Regions from separate parts of the Virgibacillus salarius genome, predicted to be linked through region 3. Evidence: riboswitches for the same ligand, from Rfam matches in the RefSeq annotation. Region 3 holds a riboswitch; each other region holds the start of a gene.

Region 1 (3,283 bases), on a different contig from region 3:
TGTAGCCTTAGCTAAACGGGCAATTCTTACCGCCTCATTTGCTGTCTTAGCGCCAGCAGTATTTGGTAGTAAATCATATTGCTGCAAATCTAATTCTTCTAACAGATTCGGCTCGTTTTCATCAAATATGTTCATTCTCCTGACGGCAAAGGTTAATATTTCTGTTTTGGATGCTATCACCGCCTTCTTTTGACTTTGAAATGTCGGGTACTTTCCAGTACCTAGCATCAGTCGGGAATGAAATGATTTTTCGCCAATTGTTAACATGACTTATCCTCCTCCTACAAAATGAACAATTTCAATAGTATCCCCATTAGTTAATATTGTTTCGTCATACACTGTTTTATTAATAATTTGTTGATTCTGTTCGACTATCGCGAGTTTCGCTTGAATGTTAAAGCTTTTTAGTAACTCGCCAATAATTGAATCCTTAGCTACCTCCACCTGACGTCCGTTCACGTGTATCTGCATATGTGATCCCCCCTTTCCTGAAACGATTTGGTGTAAAAAGACGCTGGATCGATGATGGTACATAACGCTTTAAGACCATATCACTAACTAGTTTCCCTGTAGCAGGAGCAAGAAGAATACCATTTCGATAATGTCCGGTTGCAAAATACAAATGGGGAATCTCAGGATGTTCTCCAATAATTGGCTTACCATCTTTGGTGCCCGGACGAACACCAGTCCAACAGCTATGCAGTTCTTCCTGCTTAAACGATGGGAACAACTTCAATAAGTGATTCATTAATTCAAAAATGCCACCTGTTGACGTATAACTATTGCTATCATCATGATAGCTAGTTGCACCAATAATATAGCGTCCGTCTCGTTTTGGTACCAAATACAGATTGTGAAAGAATAACGTCTGCTGAATAGATTGAATGCTTGGCTTTATGGCAAAGCATTCTCCTTTTGTTGGGACCATTGGATTCATTAATCCTGTCGCTTCAAACCACCTCCCACTTTTTACACCTGCCGCTACAACAACATGATCAGCTGAGATAACATCGTTATCGATTTGAATATGAAAAACATCATGGTCATGGACTATTTCTCCAACTTGACAATTCTCGATCAACTGACCTCCCATTGATAAAGATGCCTGTTTAAAAGCTTCACACACTTTCAATGGTTCTACATGTCCATCTCGCCGCATATATAATCCCCCTACTGCCTGGGATAAAGCTGATGTTCGTTGCCTAATCCCTTCCGCATCCAACCATTCTAAGCCTTCAAATGCATTTTGTTTTGCTCGCAGTCTTTGCTTCTGTTCTTCATTCGTAGCTATCTCGAGCATACCGTTGGTGGAAAGCTGAATATCAATCCCTGATAACGAAAATAGTTCTTTGCTTAGAGATGCATACATATTTCTACTTGCTTGGCAAAATTGATAATACGTACCTTCCTGATCATTTTCTGTGTGTACACCAAGCATGCCCGCAGCAGCTTGTGTAGCTTTTCTTCCACTTCTACCTTGTTCAATTACCGTCGTTACAACCCTACTTTTACTTAAATAGTAAGCAATGGATTGCCCAATAACGCCTCCACCTATAACCACTACATCAACGTGTCTCTTCATATCGATTCACCTCCTTTCGAAACGATTGCACTGCCTGCAGTGGATTATTTTGACTAAAAACACCTGACATTACAGCAATCCCACTTGCCTTCGCTTGATAAATATCCGTTACCTTTGCGCTTGTGATTCCACCGATTGCATAAACGGGAATGCTCACCTCTTTTGCAACTGCTGCTAATTTCTCTACTCCTTTTGGTTTCACCCCTTTCTTGCTCGCTGTCGAAAAGACATGACCATACAAAATATACGTAGCACCTAGCTGCTCCGCTCTCTTAGCTACTTCGTTGGAGTGCGTCGATACCCCTACTTGTAAACCGGGGGATTGTTTTCGGAGATCGTGTACCTCTTGTATTCGCTTTTCTGAAAGGTGAAGTGTCTTCACATTCGTTTCACCAGGTAGTGTTGTATGGCCATGAATAATTAGTTTTTCTTCCGGAACTCCTTGTGCAAGCACACGTTGAATGAACAAAGAATAGTCCTGCTCGGTCATTTGTTTTTCTCGTAGAATGACAGCATCAAGATAGGGAATAATACTCGCTATTGTCTGGATAAGGTATTTCTCCTCCTGTTCACCGGTAGTCACCGCAATTAGTTTCATCACTTCCTCTCCTTTTCTACAAAAAAATGCCACTTTTCCAGCAAAGGAAAAGTGGCATGAATCTATAACGATATCCTAAAAAAGGTATATGTCGCTGATACACACTACTCCTGTCACTTTCCTCCGCTGGTTCTTACTCCAGTTCAGGTTCAAAGGGTCTCCATGTCACACATAGATCTCAGCCATTACGTAAAGGCACCCCTAGTGAAGCGTAATTTAATTATTCAATATGCATTTGTCTATAAAATACATGATTTTGGACTATTCGTCTACCAAAAATGAACAATTTTCTATTTTTTTGCCATTCTCTACTAACAAAAGAGCTGACCTAATGAGCCAGCCCCTTAACATCTCTTTTATTTGGTATAGCGTTTAACTTCATCAATCTTTTGTTCTTTTGCAAGTTCACGAGTTGCGCGTGGCGCGGTCCAAAATGTGGTTAACATGAGTAACGATACAGGAACAGCCGTCACCACAATAAAGGATTGTAGCGATCCAACACTATCCTCGCCAATAGTGATGAGTACAGTTGCGACAAGTCCCATAAGAATTGCCCAGAACACACGCAGGAATTTCGATGGGTCTCCATTACCTGTAATCGCCATCGAGATGGTTAATGACATCGAATCGGTTGTCGTTAATACAAACACAATAGTTGCTACTAAAAAGAAGAAACCGATAATCGTACCAAGTGGCAATTGTTCTGCGATAGCAATCATAGCTGCTGGAGGTCCAGCACTATTTAAAGCTTCAGATACGGCACCAGGGTTATTCATTTCAGCAAAAATCCCTGTGCCACCAACAACTGTAAACCAGAACGTCGTTACCACAGGTGCAATTACCGCAACAGCAGTTACAAGCTCTCGAATTGTGCGACCACGAGAAATACGACTAACAAACATCGCCATCATTGGACCATAGCCAATGAACCAAGCAAAGAAAAAAACGGTCCATAAGCCAAGCCAAGCTCCATCTCCACGGAAGGTGTTTAAGGTTAGGAAGTCTTGGACATATAATCCAAATGATTGCAAATAGGAATCAAAAATAAATAATGCTGGACCTAGAATAATCACAGCAACCATTAAACAAACTGCGAGAATAAT
Region 2 (3,283 bases), on a different contig from region 3:
TTACGTGAACAAATCATCATTCGGTTTAGTCATGTTGTTGCGACTGACACACCAAAGGGACAAACAGCCCGGAAGTTTGCTCAACTTGTAGAAGCAAAAACAAATGGAAGAATCAAAGTCCACATTTATGCAAATGGGTCTCTATATAATGACACCAATGAGTGGGAAGCCATCCAAAATGGGAATGTTGAAATGATTGCCCCGGCAACAGCTAAGGTAAGTGAGCTATTTCCCAAATGGGGTATCCTTGATCTCCCCTATGCATTCCCTACACACGAGGCAGTAACGGAAGCATATGAGGGTAAAATAGGGAAAACATTGCTTGCAAACCTTCATAATACAAACGTGAAGGGCTTGACTTTTTGGTATAACGGTTATAAACAGCTTACGAATCAAGTACACGTTATCAAACTACCAGATGATGTAAACCGACTCCATTTCCGTATTATGCCTAGTCCTGTTATTAAGGAACAATTTAATCAAGTACATGCTAGCACAAGTAGCTTACCATTTAATAAAACTTATCAAAACTTGGAAGTACATTTTATTGATGGACAGGAAAATACGATTTCTAATATTTACTCTAAAAAATTCTATGAGCATCAACCGTTTGTAACTATGAGCAATCACGGTTATCTCGGATACGGTGTTTTTATTAATAAGCCTTTTTGGGAATCATTATCTGAATATAATCAATCAGCCATTCAAGCTGCCTTAAGTGAAGCAACGGATTGGGGGAAACGTCACGCGATTGAGATGAATGATCATTATACACGTGAATTAAGAAAAAAAGATGTTGTTACTATTCACTTTCTTACAACAAGAGAAAGAGAGCAATGGAAGAATGCATGGAAAGCTGTATACGATCAGATGACTACGATTATTGGCAACGAGTTAATGGACGAGGTACATCGGATACAGAATAAGTATAATTCTAGAGAATGATAACTGCTCACTATTCTCTTATACACCCAACATTTTAGCTTATTACTCTTTTGATTACATTGTTCATGTACTTCATTGCAATGTGAGGTATCAAGTCAAAAAGTCTAGCAGTTCTATAAGTTGCTTTATTTCACAGTATATCACTTATCGTATTTACAAAAAGCACTAATTGAACTATTCTATTAGTAGAATATATAAATACATAAAAACTGCATATCTATTTTAAATTGCACTAGGGGAGCTATGTACATGGCTGAGAAGAGACTACTCTGACCCTTATAACCCGATCTAGATAATACTAGCGTGGGGAAGTGCAGTCGTTCATATATCATTTTATAGGCATAGCCTACATATATTTTTGAAGACTGCATTCCCAAAGAATGCAGTCTTTTTTATTTATGTATAACTTCACTGACATGACTATTTATTAGGAGGAAAATGATATGAACGAACAAGCATTGAACTGTATTAATAGTCGGATTGCTGGTTGCTCTTTTGCCATCTATCCAATGACAGATCAATTTGTAGATGTAATTACAACTTCACTGAAAAACGTAGATACATCTAAGGTTTGGATTAAAACAACAGATGTAGAAACCTGTGTACGTGGCAAGATCACACATGTTTTTGATGTAACCAAGGCACTTTTTTTGCATGCGGCCAGCACAGGACACCATGTCGTGTTTAGTGCCACCTACTCCATCGGCTGTCCGGGAGACTCCGATGAGGATGTATATCTATCAACGGACGACCATCGATTAAATTTAAATACAAATAACCTTCAGCAAGAAGTTGCCGGCAAATTTTCCCTTTATCCGTTGGGTGGAGGAAATTATATGAACATCATTTATAACCAAATTGAGGAATTGAAGCTCCATGGGGTTAAGGTTAGCTCTATCCACTATGCTACAAGGCTAGACGGGGATGGAAAACTTATATTCGATGGACTTGAACGTGTTTTTACAAATTTAGAAAGTAGTTATTCATCACATCTAGTTATGACAACCACCATATCTGCAAATAGCCCATCTAAAAAGGGGGAGATACTTTGAATAATTGGAAGCTAAAGGAAATAATTGTTATGTCTATTCTTTCCGTAGTCTTCGGTATCGTTTATTTAGCATTTTTACCTATTGGAAAAATTCTCGTGTCGTTCATGGGACCCATAGGATATGACTTTATATTTGGTATTTGGTTTATTGTATCCATTATTGCGGCTTATATCATTCGTAAACCCGGAGCTGCATTTTTGTCAGAAACAATTGCTGCAACGGTAGAAATGCTCCTCGGTAATGCTATGGGACCAATCATTATTATTACGGGTATTATACAGGGTCTTGGCGCAGAAGCTGCCTTTGCTCTAACAAAATGGAAACGCTATTCACTTTGGGTATTAATGTTAGCCGGTGTTGGAGCAGCTATATTTAGTTTTGTTTGGGGATATTTTAGATCAGGCTATACTGCCTTAAGTACTCCATACATATTAGGTATGTTATGTATAAGAATGATTAGTGGGGCAATCATTTCAGGTTTGCTCGGAAAAGCAATTAGTGATTCACTCGCGAAAACAGGCGTACTATCTAGTTTTGCGCTTGGTAAACAAATCAGAAAGGAACGTTCCGCATCATGATCAACGTATCTAATCTTTCACTCTGGTTTCATGAAGATAATGATAAACCAATCATCTCTAATCTGAGCTTTCAGTTAGACAGAGGGGAAACCATGCTACTACTTGGACCAAGTGGTAGCGGAAAAAGTACGTTAACACACTGTTTAAATGGTATATACCCGCGTGAATTAGACGGTAAAATGACAGGTGATGTTACCATATTCGGTCAATCTATACACGATGCACATCCCGGTACAATTAGCAAACAAGTTGGCGTCGTATTCCAAGATCCAGAAAGCCAATTTTGTATGTTAACGGTAGAAGATGAAATTGCCTTTGGCCTAGAGAATATTTGTACACCGCCGCTTGAAATATCTAGAAAAATAGACGAAGTATTACAAATGGTTGACTTAATAGATGACAAGCACTCTGTCATTTCATCCCTTTCTGGAGGACAAAAACAAAAATTAGCATTAGCCTGTGTGCTAGCACTAGAACCAGAGATACTTATCTTGGATGAACCGACCGCCAATTTAGATCCACAAGCGACTCAAGAATTTATCAAGACTATTCAAACCATTAAACAGAAAAAATCAATGGGAATAATCGTTATCGAACATCAATTGGAAGGCTGGGTATCTTTTATCGACCGTTCTTTCATATTATCTAAGGACGGAAAATGTATGTATGATGGCCCACTAGCACGGATCATTTCGGATAATAAAGAAA
Region 3 (3,283 bases):
TTTATCTGCACCTAAATCACGTAATGAATTTAATAACGCGAGCATAAAGGTGATGATTAAAAAAATACTAAATAGTTCTTGTGCTGCTACAAGATTTGCATGAAATATTGCGGTAAATCCAGCAATTAGACTACCTTTATAAACCCACGCAATAATAAATGTACCAAATAACGTTGGTAATACGATCCCCTTCCGCATGACCATTGTGCCTATAATTAGTAAGGTAAACAAACCATATAAAATATGGGATATTGAAAGCTCCACGCCAACCTCTTCCTCTCCAATGGATGTGCTATAGCCTATGCAATTCGTACATGTTTAGTTCTTCTAGCGTTGGGTATGATAATAATGAAAGATTGATAAGGAGGTAATTTTAATGAAACCATTTATAAAAGAATATACAAATGATCAGCAATTAAAGGAAGCTATTCAAATACTAAAGGATAAAGGTATTCATAAAGAAGATGTGTATGTTTTATCCCATGATGATGATCGAACAAACCGAATAGCTGATGGTGCGGATGCGAATACCATAGGAATAAGGGAAATGGATATTGGACATGCCGTTGGTAATCTTTTTAGTACACAAGGTGATGAACTAAGAACGAAATTAACCGAAATAGGATTCTCTCAAGCAGAAGCTGAAAACTATGAGGAAGATATGGATGAAGGAAAAGTACTCTTGATTGTAACTAACCATGAGGAAGTTAATAGGTATTTACAATAAAAGCATAAATCTCTACTATACAGTAGTTTTTCATAATTAAACGTTTTAATCTGTCAGTAAGAAAAAGATAACTTGCTTATGATAGGCAAGTTATCAATGCTGTTTCACCAATTCTAATTGGGTGAAGCAGCTTTTCTCATAGTCTAGGAAGAAAATATAAAATTTACCCATTTGGATAAATAGGGGCGTGTTGAGCCGCGTCCAGCTCCAGCGCCCAGAAACGATGTGACTTCACAATCGCCCGCCCTACGAGCTGACTAGCTCCAGTCGCTACGTTTCTAATGCGCTTTTGTTATGAAATAAAGATAATAAAGAGCTTGGGAAAAAACAAAATATTTCTTACTCTGAATAATCATTTTATCAGTCTCGATAATAATTGCCGCAATTGATTAAGCTTGATTTCACCTCTCACTATAACTCTAAACTACTAAATAGAAAATAGTGGGCAAAATCCTCGAGTCAATAACTACCCACTAATCTTCGTATATTTATTATGAGGAAAACTCCTAGATTAAGCGGACATACGTAATAGTGTACGTGGTTGTTTTTGAAATAAAAAGAACACAAGAACCGTACTTAATATAAAGCCAGGTAACATGTACGACCCGTTATATAGCAACGAGTATAACCATACAGGCTGACCTTCTGGCGCAAATTCACCAAAGAATACAATCCCTCCAGTGAAATGGGCTAAAAAGCGTAAAGCTGATCCTAAAAACACGCCTACAGCAATATAATATAGGCTTGTTTTCGTTTTTCCTTCTTTAACTGCTGCTTGGACAGGTTTTGCAAAAATTCCTGCAAAACCTAATACGGTAAACGCAACAATATAATCTAAGAACCCTTGTAGGGGTACGAAGACTGTTGGCCCAAATAATAATTGTAATCCTCCCAACAGCAATCCAGCTAATAAACCGCCCTTGACCCCCCAGCGAAATGCGACAATAAAAATCGGTATCATCGCAAAGGATATGGAGCCACCTTGAGCCCAAACCTTAAATGATAAAAATGGTATAAAATCCAATAAAAATGCAAAAGCTGCAAAAATGGCTACTTCTACTAAAAATAATGTGCGCCTCATATCTTTCTCCTCCCCTTTTTTATGCAGTTAAGTAACTTATCCATACAAAAAAAGCAATGCCAAGGGGAAGACTTCCTGATGGGGAATCTGCTCACATTACTTTTCTGTCCATCAAAAAAGCCACCATCCCTACGCTAGTACTAACTAACAGGTTCAAAGGGTAAGAACAGTTATGTTCACTCTCAGCCAATTGGCTCCCCCTGTAGGCTTCTAACTTATATTTGCTTCTTTTGTCTTACTGTTTAGTGAAACTTCAATCAGTGGGGGTTTTTGTTTATACCTCTGATTGAGAGATAAACTAATCAGACATTTACCGGCAGTCGATTCCCCCACTTACCAATAATGGTTTCACTTTATTCCTTGAAGTGGGGTTCTTACTATCAGTTACATGTGGAATAAATAAGAAACTACTTTTCACTGCCTATTTACTACAAGTATTGTACATGACATATCGTAAAAACACAACAGCGTTACAACGAAAGATATTCGTCAACATCATTGACACATAATTGAATAGCAGCTTCCCAGAATTCAGGCTTAGTTAAATCTGTATCCAAATGTTTTTTAGCAAGATCCTCTACGTTCATGCGACCAGTATCCCTTAAAAGCGAAATATATGCATCTTCAAAACTATCTTCGTTTTCTTGTGCTTTTGCATAGATACCTAGACTGAAAAGATAACCAAATGTATAAGGGAAATTGTAAAATGGCACCCTTGTTATGTGAAAATGTAATTTAGATGCCCAAAAATTAGGATCATACTCCGATAATGCATCACAATATGCCTCTTTCTGTGCTTCTATCATCAAATCGTTTAATCTTTTCACTGGCACTAATCCTTGTTTCCTTTCTTCATAAAAACGCCTTTCAAAGATAAAACGGGAATGTATATTCATAAAAAAAGCAATGCTCCGCTGAATCTTATCCTCTAATAAACTTTTCTTTTCCGCAATCGAACGTGCGCTTTTTACCGACGCATCTGCAACAACCATTTCAGCAAATGTTGACGCTGTTTCAGCAACATTCATTGCATACCGTTGATTAAGTCCATTTACATCATTCATTACATGTTGATGATAAGCATGCCCTAACTCATGAGCTAACGTTGCAATATTAGATGAAGTACCTGAATAAGTCATAAAAATGCGTGTTTGCTTACTATCAGGGAAACTTGTACAAAATCCTCCCGGACGCTTATTTGGACGATCCTCAGCCTCAATCCACCTATTTTCAAAGGCCATTTTCGCAAAATCAGCCATTTGGGGACTAAACTGATTAAAATGTTCGACAATAAAGTCAGCCCCTTCTTCAAACGACGAAGTCTTAACCACTTTGTTTACTGGTGCTCCAACATCATAAATACTTAGTTTGTTAAGTCCAAGTAGTTTGGCCTTGTTCATAAGATACTCTACAAAGGGATGCTTATATTTTTTTATTGCAGTCCACATCGCATCTAATGTTTCTTTTCTCATACG

Evidence for each region. A riboswitch is a leader RNA that binds a small molecule or an ion and turns the genes downstream of it on or off. The one in region 3 is predicted to bind thiamine pyrophosphate.
Region 1: another riboswitch for thiamine pyrophosphate. It lies ahead of ABDZ84_RS06750 (thiamine phosphate synthase); the one in region 3 lies ahead of thiT (energy-coupled thiamine transporter ThiT).
Region 2: another riboswitch for thiamine pyrophosphate. It lies ahead of ABDZ84_RS17405 (YkoF family thiamine/hydroxymethylpyrimidine-binding protein); the one in region 3 lies ahead of thiT (energy-coupled thiamine transporter ThiT).

The regions. Positions count from the first base shown of each region.
Region 1 is NZ_BAAACY010000045.1:8,119-11,401, reverse strand. Features, by position in the region: gene ABDZ84_RS06765 (thiazole synthase) at 1-267, opposite strand, end outside; gene thiS (sulfur carrier protein ThiS) at 271-471, opposite strand; gene thiO (glycine oxidase ThiO) at 431-1,582, opposite strand; gene ABDZ84_RS06750 (thiamine phosphate synthase) at 1,566-2,180, opposite strand; TPP riboswitch at 2,282-2,393, opposite strand; gene ABDZ84_RS06745 (BCCT family transporter) at 2,537-3,283, opposite strand, start outside.
Region 2 is NZ_BAAACY010000143.1:3,509-6,791, reverse strand. Features, by position in the region: gene ABDZ84_RS17410 (DctP family TRAP transporter solute-binding subunit) at 1-945, shown strand, start outside; TPP riboswitch at 1,170-1,272, shown strand; gene ABDZ84_RS17405 (YkoF family thiamine/hydroxymethylpyrimidine-binding protein) at 1,389-1,997, shown strand; gene ABDZ84_RS17400 (ECF transporter S component) at 1,994-2,575, shown strand; gene ABDZ84_RS17395 (ABC transporter ATP-binding protein) at 2,572-3,283, shown strand, end outside.
Region 3 is NZ_BAAACY010000023.1:6,637-9,919, reverse strand. Features, by position in the region: gene ABDZ84_RS04305 (hypothetical protein) at 1-264, opposite strand, end outside; gene ABDZ84_RS04300 (YflT domain-containing protein) at 377-727, shown strand; gene thiT (energy-coupled thiamine transporter ThiT) at 1,239-1,808, opposite strand; TPP riboswitch at 1,918-2,019, opposite strand; gene ABDZ84_RS04290 (M3 family oligoendopeptidase) at 2,279-3,283, opposite strand, start outside.